3 regions of the Brevibacillus sp. BC25 genome follow, and region 2 is predicted to be linked to each of the others. Evidence: riboswitches for the same ligand, from Rfam matches in the RefSeq annotation. Region 2 holds a riboswitch; each other region holds the start of a gene.

The links. A riboswitch is a leader RNA that binds a small molecule or an ion and turns the genes downstream of it on or off. The one in region 2 is predicted to bind cyclic di-GMP.
Region 1: it holds a riboswitch for cyclic di-GMP, as region 2 does, so the genes downstream of both, PMI05_RS22605 (GNAT family N-acetyltransferase) here and PMI05_RS14675 (aldehyde dehydrogenase family protein) in region 2, are expected to answer to the same signal.
Region 3: it holds a riboswitch for cyclic di-GMP, as region 2 does, so the genes downstream of both, ggt (gamma-glutamyltransferase) here and PMI05_RS14675 (aldehyde dehydrogenase family protein) in region 2, are expected to answer to the same signal.

Annotation. Positions count from the first base shown of each region.
Region 1 is NZ_AKIX01000095.1:12,022-15,300, forward strand. It holds gene PMI05_RS22595 (Crp/Fnr family transcriptional regulator) at 1-423, shown strand, start outside; gene PMI05_RS22600 (peroxiredoxin-like family protein) at 508-1,170, shown strand; cyclic di-GMP riboswitch class I at 1,344-1,427, shown strand; gene PMI05_RS22605 (GNAT family N-acetyltransferase) at 1,622-2,176, shown strand; gene PMI05_RS22610 (methyl-accepting chemotaxis protein) at 2,169-3,279, shown strand, end outside.
Region 2 is NZ_AKIX01000050.1:28,287-31,565, reverse strand. It holds gene PMI05_RS14675 (aldehyde dehydrogenase family protein) at 1-1,443, opposite strand, end outside; cyclic di-GMP riboswitch class I at 1,529-1,614, opposite strand; gene PMI05_RS14670 (methyl-accepting chemotaxis protein) at 1,791-2,735, opposite strand; gene PMI05_RS14665 (hypothetical protein) at 2,760-3,279, opposite strand, start outside.
Region 3 is NZ_AKIX01000033.1:7,516-10,794, forward strand. It holds gene ggt (gamma-glutamyltransferase) at 1-1,559, opposite strand, end outside; cyclic di-GMP riboswitch class I at 1,741-1,829, opposite strand; gene PMI05_RS09810 (SET domain-containing protein) at 2,079-2,696, shown strand; gene PMI05_RS09815 (glutamine--tRNA ligase/YqeY domain fusion protein) at 2,776-3,279, shown strand, end outside.

The sequences.
Region 1 (3,279 bases), on a different contig from region 2:
CTCTCGTTAGGTACACGGGAGATGTATATAGAAACCATTGAAGACTGCCTCATTTGTAAAATGAGCAAAGCAAAATTTGAGAGCTACATAATCGAACATCCGCAACTGATGATGAAGATCATGAAGCTCATTAGCGATAGAATGGTTTCGATCAGCCAAGCAGCCGAAAATCTTGCCCTTCTCCCTTTACAAGATCGCATTATTTCCACGTTAGTAAGGCTTGCCGACCAATTTGGCAATCCTAACAGTTCTGCGTTTCAACAAATTGAGTTACCTCTTTCCCATCAAGAGCTCGCCCATTTTGTCGGGGCATCCAGGGAAGCTGTGACGGTAGCATTACGTGCTTTAGCAAGAGAAGAACTGATTCAAACAGGCTTTAAAACCATTTCCATTCATCGGGACAACATTTTAAAGAAGATGTAATCCAGTTTACATCTTTCCCTCCAAAAGAAAGATATCGTAAAGCTATAGCTTCTACTATTCTTTCGAAAAAGAGGGGAACGACATATGGATAAACCACATTTCCAGAGCCTGCGCGAAGAGCTAGATTATACAACCATTCAAATAGCAGACTTCCTCACTCGTGAAGTAACAGATTCATTTACAAGATCAATCGAGGAGCTAAGGACCTCTGGACACGCAAAGGGCTTGCCGATTGGTTCGTTTGCGCCTGATTTCACATTGAACGATCACACTGGCAAGACCATTACCTTGTCGGAAGAAATCGTAAAAGGTCCCATCGTCCTCACGTTTTTCCGTGGATCATGGTGCCCCTACTGCAATTTGGAGCTGCAAGCATACCAAAAACAGATCGATAAGATAACCTCTCTGGGTGCCCAATTGTTTGCCATTAGTCCACAATCTCCTGCACACTCTCTTACTATGCAAGAGAAAACCGGACTGAGCTTTCCCGTGTTATGCGATACCAACAACCAGATAGCAGAAAAATATAAACTCAGATTCAGACTGCCTGATTATTTACAGGATACCTACCGATCATTGGATATTGATCTCAAGCATTTTAATAGTGACGATTTTTGGACGCTCCCCATTCCTGCTACTTATATCCTCGACAACCAGGGCGTAATCCGGTTAGCATGCTTAGATCCAGATTACAAAAAGCGAATGGAGCCAACCGAAGTTTTAGACATTCTGCGTACCCTAACCTAACGCCTATATAACGAAGAACCAGTTGATACCATAACTGGTTTTTTGTACGTCTATGCTTTATGAACAATTAGTTTCTTTTCCCTACCAAAACTTGACAAAGTTATATCTTTTGGCTTATATTTTGCATGATTATCTCTAGCAAAATTCGACACGTTTTTACAAATTTTGCTAAAGAATGCAAAAGGCAAAGTCATCGAAAGGTGGCGACGCAAAACCACGGGTCTACAGTCTTTGACCATGATAGCCGGGTTGCCATCATCTTGAGACTATTTTTTCGATGTTGGTAGCTTCGGTTGTTCCATTTCGATGGAACGGCCTTTTTTTGTGTTTACATTTTTGAAAGGAGGATGAAAGCACTTTCATTTTCGTAACGGATGGAAAAACATAACTTTTGAGACGTCAAACATACACAACATGGTTCAATCAGAGAAAATGATGGAGTGGACGAGTTATGTACAAACAAGTAGAAACCGTACAAGAGTTAGCAAAATTTCATGAAATCAAAGAAACAGTATGGACAAGCATGGGCTTCGAGATGGAGTACGCGAAAGAAGGCTCGGCTCAGTTCCTCTTAATTGCCGAAGATGGTGAAGCAGGTGGAACATTTGAAATGACGCCCTTTTCCAAATCAAGTGCTTATATGAAATCACTTTTTCAGGATGTTGTTACAGAAGATATGAAAGTAATGGAGGTAGACAGTCTCGCTGTTTTGCCGAAATACCGCGGACAACTAGGGCAAAAGGGAATTTGCTTGATGATAGATTACGCTGAAAAGAATGGTTATACCCACGCAATTGGGGTAGCAGATCCGACTTTTTTTTCGTTCATTAACAAGAAGTATCAAGTAAAAGCGACTCAGACCAAAGATATCGTCTTTTACAAAGGGGCCGATGCCATTCCGACCCTCTTCCATCTAAAAGATGTCTATGACAATAAGCACGATCCGAAATATTCCTGGTACAATTCGTCGTCATCCAACCAAGTAAAAGTCGAGGTAGGTGGGTAACATGGATAACATCGATAACATTGATTTATTGAGAAGAAGAAACAATTGGGTCGTAATCGTATTCGCAAGTATTATTACGATTGTTCAGGTCTTAAACCTCTTTCTAGGCGTATCGTACACATTCGTTTTCACGATACTGGGTATTTTGTATGGCGTGCTGGCACCTTTTACTTACATCTCCAATCGCCCGAGTTTCCGTGAAAAAGCAGCGCCCTTCATGAAGTTTTTCAACCTCGCCGTAATCGGGATCTTCATGTTCATCGTAGTTGGACTGGACCCGCATATGATCAATATCATGACCATTATGTTCTTTGTAGCAGTCATGGGGATTTATCAAGACCGACTCATCAATATTTTGACGATTGTATCGACATTGGGTATTGTCTCTTACTACTTCCTGACACAGAGAGAAACGATTTTCCATTCGACTAACAATATTGATCTGATGTACTTCCTGCTTACCTTCTGCTTCGTCTCTGTCACGAGCATGATGCATGCTGTATTCAATAACAAGCTGCAAGAGGAAAGTGAGCAACAAAAGCAAGAAGCGATTGCCTCGAAGGAATCGTTGCAACGTGTTCTGGATCAGATCAATGAATCACTCACCTCTATGCAAGACTATCAAGAGAATTTGAACCAGGTGACGGACGGTGTGAATGTTCGGGCAGTCGAAACCGTCGCTTCCCTGCAAGACATTATGGAGTCCTTTACGGTCCAGACCAGCAATACGGACGAGCTGCGTCGGGAAATGAGCTCGACGAATCTGCAAGTTGAGGATATGACTCGCTCTGTTACAGAGATGCATGAGTACGTAGAATCGACCAAAGAAGCCACTAGCGAGAGCGGCAAACGCATTGGCAACATCGGCAATGACTTTGAACGATTCATCACGGACATCCAAGGTACGAACCAGCTGATTCAAGAGCTCAATAAAGAAACCGAATCAATTGGGAAAATCATTCAAACCATTTCCGAGATTTCTGCACAAACCAATCTGTTGGCACTCAATGCCACGATTGAAGCGTCTCGCGCAGGCGAACACGGCCGAGGATTTGCTGTCGTAGCAGATGAAGTACGCAAGCTGGCTGAATCCTCCAAGCTAT
Region 2 (3,279 bases):
ACGCTTTTTGTGCTGAACCGAAATCCATTTCAGCGTAGTAAACTCTTCTAGGCTCCATTGACCATTCAAGCGTCCCAATCCGGAATGCTTTTCACCGCCGAACGCCACAATTGGTTCGTCATTGATCGTTCCATCGTTGATATGAATCATGCCGGTCTCGATGCGCTTGGCCATCTGTGCACCTCTCTCCAGATCGCGGGTATGAATCGCCCCGGACAATCCAAATGGTGTCTCGTTCGCCATGCGAATTGCTTCTTCCTCGGAAGCAAACGACATAATGCAAACAGCCGGACCAAACAGCTCTTTGGATGCAATCGACATGTCTGTGGTCACTCCTGTCAATACGATCGGCTCGACCACGTTGCCTTTTACTTCCCCTTTCAGTGCAGGAACGGCCCCTTCGCGTATCGCCTCATCGATCGTTGCCATCAGGTTGGTGACTTGCCGTTGATTGATCAACGGACCGATTACTGTGTCAGGATCATTTGGGTCGCCAACCTTGAGTCCAGATACTTTTTCCACATACAGATCGAGGAATTTATCGTATACATCTTGGTGAACCAGAACCCGGTTAGCCGACATGCAAATCTGACCTTGGTGGGTAAAGCGGCTGAATACCGCTGCATTGACGGCATACTGTAGATCCGCATCCTCCAAAACAATCAGTGCACTATTGCCGCCCAGCTCCAAAATCGCCTTTTTGAAATGCTTCGCTGCCACTTGCGCGATATGGCTTCCTACTTGGCTAGAGCCTGTAAACGAAAGGATGCGCGGAATCGGATGGGAGACAAAACCATCGCCAATTTCAGCAATATCCGTCACAACAACGTTGATCAAGCCTTTGGGCAAACCTACTTCTTCAAAAATTTTCGCGATGAGAGTGCCACCCGTGATTGGCGTGTGCTCATGCGGTTTTAGGACGACACCGTTGCCCGCACCAAGAGCTGGAGCTACGGACTTCATCGACAGATAGAACGGGAAGTTGAACGGACTAATGACACCGACAACTCCTACGGGAATCCGATACAAGCGATTTTCTTTTCCGTCTACGGGAGAAGGCAGAATTTTTCCTTCCATGCGTACCGGGAACGTAGCCGCCTCGCGAATAATATCCTTCACAAGCCCGATCTCAAAAAATGCCTTCAGTCGGGTTCCACCCAATTCACGAATGATGATCTGAATGATTTCTTCTTCATTCTCTTCGATATAGTGAACAGCACGCTCCAACATTCGGGATTTGGTATAAGCATTCACTTCATCCCACTCTTTTTTCGCGTCGGCTGCCGCCTTGTAAGCCGCGTCGATATCCTCCAAATTTGCCATTTTGAATTCTGCGATGACTTCCCCGTTGTAAGGGTTGATATCTTGCAATGTCTTCGCGCCAAGTCCGTCGCGCCACTCCCCATTGATGTACTGCTTGTCCAGTGTTTGAAGGATTGACATGCTTTAACCTCTCCCTTTTGTAAAGTAAATAGGCCCCCTTCGCATGAAAGGAGCCGTAAAACTAAAACAGCAAAATACACTGCTAGTCGGCAACCCGGCTGCCATCGTAGCGTGTACATTAGGCCCGTGGCTTTGCGTCCCCAATTTTCAGTGGGTTTGCCCATTCATAGCGAATGCTGATAAGATTTTGTCGAAAAAAGGAAAGATATGGAGAATCCTACTTTGATTATAGTACTCCATTTCGAATAGTCAAACGAAAACATGTAAATATTTCGTGAAAGGAAGTGAATAAATACCAAAAAGTCCGCATCGCTTGGATACGGACTCCTGATTCTTCCTGCTCATACTCACAATAACGATTTGACATCCTTTACACTCATCGCGAGCTTTTGCTCTACTGCGTTGGCGTCCCTCACGTGCTTGGCCAAGCCTTCATTCAGTTCTTCCAGCAAGCCCTTCGCATCACTTACCTGCTGGGACACATCGTCAGCAAATCGCTTTTGGTGCGCGATGATTTCCATCACACCTGACACTTCGACGTTCAGTGCCTGGAAAGCGTTCACGATCTGATCTGTCTTCTGTGCAGCATCCTTGCTGATGGAAAGCCCGCCTTTGATCGCACTGCTGCTTTTTTCACTGTTGGACAATGCTTCTTTTGTTTCTTCCTGAATCTTGCCAATCAGTTCTGCAATGGTCTTGGTCGAATTCGCTGTCATCTCGGCCAGCTTCCGTACCTCATCCGCTACGACAGCAAAGCCTCTGCCTTGTTCACCCGCACGTGCCGCTTCTATCGCTGCATTCAGGGCGAGAAGGTTGGTCTGATTCGCAATGTCACTGATCACCTTAACGATACTCGTAATTTCCGAAGAGCGCTCTTCCAAGCGGCTCATGGACTTGGACGTATGAACCGATTCTTTGTCCAGCAGGCTCATGACTTCCACAACGTCCGTCATTGCTTTCTTACCTTCATCTGCACGCGCTACCGATTGTTTACAGATGTCCGTCAAGCGCTCTCCTCGATCCGACAGTTGGCTCGCAGATTCATCATCCCGCTCGTTAATGACCTGGATATTATCTACGACACGCTTCATCCTCGTCACCAATCGCACCGTTTGCTCGGATTCGGCGTTCATCGCTTGGTTCGAAGTGAGAATCGCACCCATCTGTTCGTAAATACCGCGAAGCTCATGTTTCCAAGCGTCTTGGTGGCCTGCCATTGTGGTTGTGGGAGTTGCCACTGTCGTCGCTGCTGTCTCTTTTTCTGCTAGGCCTTTGTCTTTTTTCCAAAACATCCGCTTCTCTCTCCTTTGTACCCATCAATTGTCACCTCGGCGGCTATATACGCGGGACTCGATTATTCCCGGATGTTGTTTCGCCAAGCTCAGCAAGTTTTCCAAGAAATAATAGTGACCCTCCAAGAGCTCCACGTCTTTACGCTCAAAATGCTTCGCCTGCAAATACTGCTGCATTTCCAAAGCATAGCGCTCCAGTTTATCGTGAAAATCGTTGGCACGAAGCATTTGCTCCACTTCTGGATATTCTGTTTTCAGGCGACTGATCTCGCTGTATACACGCCCACCCTCCAGAATCATCTGGTAGGCCGTACGCTCAAGCGTAGCTGTCGTAGCTGCCTCCTGCTCCTCACGCTCCTCGCGCAAAGCTGCCAAGTACGTGATAAAATGGTAGACAGTTAAAAACAATGGTCCTAAAAATAGAATGATCCCTGCTTTGTACACATGCTGATTGGACAAATTGCTGATGAGCAGGAACAAGTGAAACAAGATCGCACCCAACCATACATAGATGATGATTTGGTGATTGATCTTCCCTGCCTTT
Region 3 (3,279 bases), on a different contig from region 2:
ACGTCTTGAGGGATGCGGCTTTCCACCTTGAGATTGTTGGAAGCAGATCCCCAGTTGCGTCCATGCAGCCATCTTGGCGCTTCGATTGCGTCTTGCACGCTGAAACCAAAGTCGATGATACGCGTGACGAGAGCGGCTTGCGTTTGCGGTTGTCCTTCTCCCCCTTGTGTTCCGTAGAGAAGATAAGGCTTGTCCCCTTTAAAGAGCATAGCTGGGTTAATTGTGTGGAAGGTGCGTTTTCCTGGTTCCAAGTGATTGATGTGTTTGGGATCCAAAGAGAAATAGCTTCCACGGTTTTGCAAAAGGATGCCCGTATCTTTCGCTACGATGCCGGAACCCCAGTCAAAATAGTGACTCTGAATGATGGACACTGCATTTCCATCTTTGTCGACGATCCCGAACCAGGTTGTATCGCCTTTTGGATCAAGCGGTTCTACGGATTTAGCTGCCTGCTTCATATCAATGCGCGCTGCTAAATCTTTCCCGTGCTGCTTGGACAACAGCTCATCCACAGGGATATCCACAAAGGCAGGGTCAGTCAGCCATTTGTCGCGGTCAGCAAAAGACTGTTTCGTGGCTTCCACAATCGTGTGATAGTAATCGGGTGTTCCTTCACCCATGCTCTTGAGGTCAAAATTGTTCAAAACATTAAGAATAGAGAGCGAAGCCATGCCTTGGGAGTTAGGCGGAACGTTGTACGCTTTATAACCGCGGTAGTCTACCGAAATTGGATCTGCCCAAGTGGAGGTGTGCTTCTCAAAATCTTTCAACGTGAGCAATCCGCCGTTGGCTTGCATGTCTGCTACGATTTTTTTAGCAACTTCTCCTTTATAAAAACCGTCAGCACCTTTTTTTGCTATGATTCGCAAAGTATTGGCAAGATCCTTTTGTTTGAGAATTTCGCCTGCTGCATAGGGATCGCCGTTTGGCTTCAGGAATGTTTTGCGGAAACCATCAAAACGTTGAAGATTCTTCAAGTCATTGTCAGTTGGATCTGTGGCGTATTTCGTCCAATATACTTGGTTGGGGGAGACTGGATATCCGTTCTGGGCGTATCCAATGGCAGGCTCAAGCAGTCTGTTCCATTGAAGCTTACTGTTGCCCATGCTTTTATGGGCGTAGTTATACGCCTCCCACCAGCCGGAGACGACACCAGGGACAGTGTTTGCCGATTCATAACCGCGGGACGGGATTTTTTCGTAGCCTTTGTTTTTGTAATAGTCGATGGTTGCCTTTTCGCCTGCGCGACCACTGCCGTTCAGCGCCTTCAGCTCTTTTGTTTTGGCATTGTAGATGAGCCAGAAGTTATCTCCACCAATGGTTGTGTAATGAGGATAGACGACAGCTAATGTGGAAGCGGCTGTAATAGCAGCATCTACTGCATTTCCACCGTCTTCCAATGTCTTCAGGGCCGCAGCCGTAGCCAGATAGTGAGGAGTTGTCACCATTGCGTTCGGTGACATCGATGTTGGACGGTTAGCAGCTTGTGCCCCAGAGAATGTTGATAGCCCGATGACAGCAGTCAGCGCGACGGTCGAGAGTTTCTTCCAGAATGACATTCCTATGAAACCTCCTTCATGATGAACAGAATAATGATTCATTAAACCGGCTATCCGCTGTTGCCTCACCTCCTTTAAAAACTAAAAGTACACAAACATACAAAAATAGACAAAAATAGACATTATGAGCGCGAAAAAAGACCAATGATATAGGATCATTGGTCTCGTCCTACATCAATACTTCGGTAGCTGGCAAGCGTGTCCGCTGTTGCGGAGGTAGCCCCTGTAGCTTTGCGTCGCCGGATTTCCCCGGGTATGCCGTTTCGATATCAATGGATGAAGTAGAAAATTGACACAGATACTGATTCGATCGTTGTGGGAAAATGTTCCTAAAACTCCGTTTGCCAATAATATAGACTATTTACCATTTGTGGTAAATAAGAAAAAATATTTTAATCCAGAAAAATAGTGAGAAATGTTATGGGGAAGGTTGTTTTTCGCAGACATTCACACACCTCCTGGGGCTGAACTGCTTATGATGATAAAAAGGCACATTCGCCAAGGAGTGAAACAAAGACCATGATGCATCCCGATACAGAATTGCGCTATATCAACGATGAGATCGGGTACGGTGTGTTTGCGACAAGGTTTATCCCAAAAGGAACGATTGTATGGGCACAGGATAATTTGGACCAGGTATTGGACCCTGTATTTGTGGAAAGACTTGACTCATTACGAAAACAGGACGTACAAAAATATTCGTTTAAGAACCAGTTCGGAAAGTACATTCTTTGTTGGGATAAGGCAAGGTACGTGAACCACAGCTTTCATGCGAATTGTGTGCCGACCATGTATGACCTGGAATTGGCTGCACGGGATGTATTGCCGGGTGAAGAGTTGACTGATGATTATGGGACGTTGAATCTGGATGAACCTTTTGATTGTTTGCCAGAGTCCGACACGGACCGCTCCCGCGTAATGCCCGATGACTTGCTTCGGTATTACCCGCAGTGGGATCGGATTGCTGCGGAAGCATTCCAACGTTTCAATCATGTTGAACAGCCTTTGCTGCATCTGATTTCCCCGAAGCATCTCGAAACGATTCGTGGGATCACGGAGCAGCGCTTAGCCATTGATTCTGTCATTCATCTGTATTGCAGGTCACAATGGCAAACGAGGCAGCAATGGAAGACGTGAGCGGGTCGGTCAACGACCCGATTTTGTTGAACTCTGGGTAGAGAATCAGTATTATGGAATGTAAAGGTGAAGTGAAAGGTTGATTTCATTGGAAAACAAGGTAGCGGCATCCAATTTTATCCGCAATATCATGATTGATGACTTGCAAGAGGGCAAAGTAAAGGAAATCATTACCCGCTTTCCCCCAGAACCGAACGGGTATCTTCATATTGGACATGCAAAAGCAATCTGCCTCAACTTTGAGTTGGCACGTGAATTTTCCGGCAAGGCCAACCTTCGATTTGACGATACCAATCCGGTAAAGGAAGACATCGAATACGTAGAGGCCATCAAAAGGGACGTTCAATGGCTGGGTTTCGAATGGGACGGGCTGTTTTTTGCATCTGATTACTTTGAAGAGATGTACAACCGTGCGGTGCTGTTGATTAAAAAAGGTTTGGCTTACGTAGATGATCTGTCTCCTGAAGACATGCGTAAAATGCGTGGAACATGGACAGAGCCAGGCACAGATAGTCCGTTCCGTAACCGATCTGTGGAGGAAAACCTGGACCTGTTTGCACGGATGCGCCAAGGGGAATTCAAG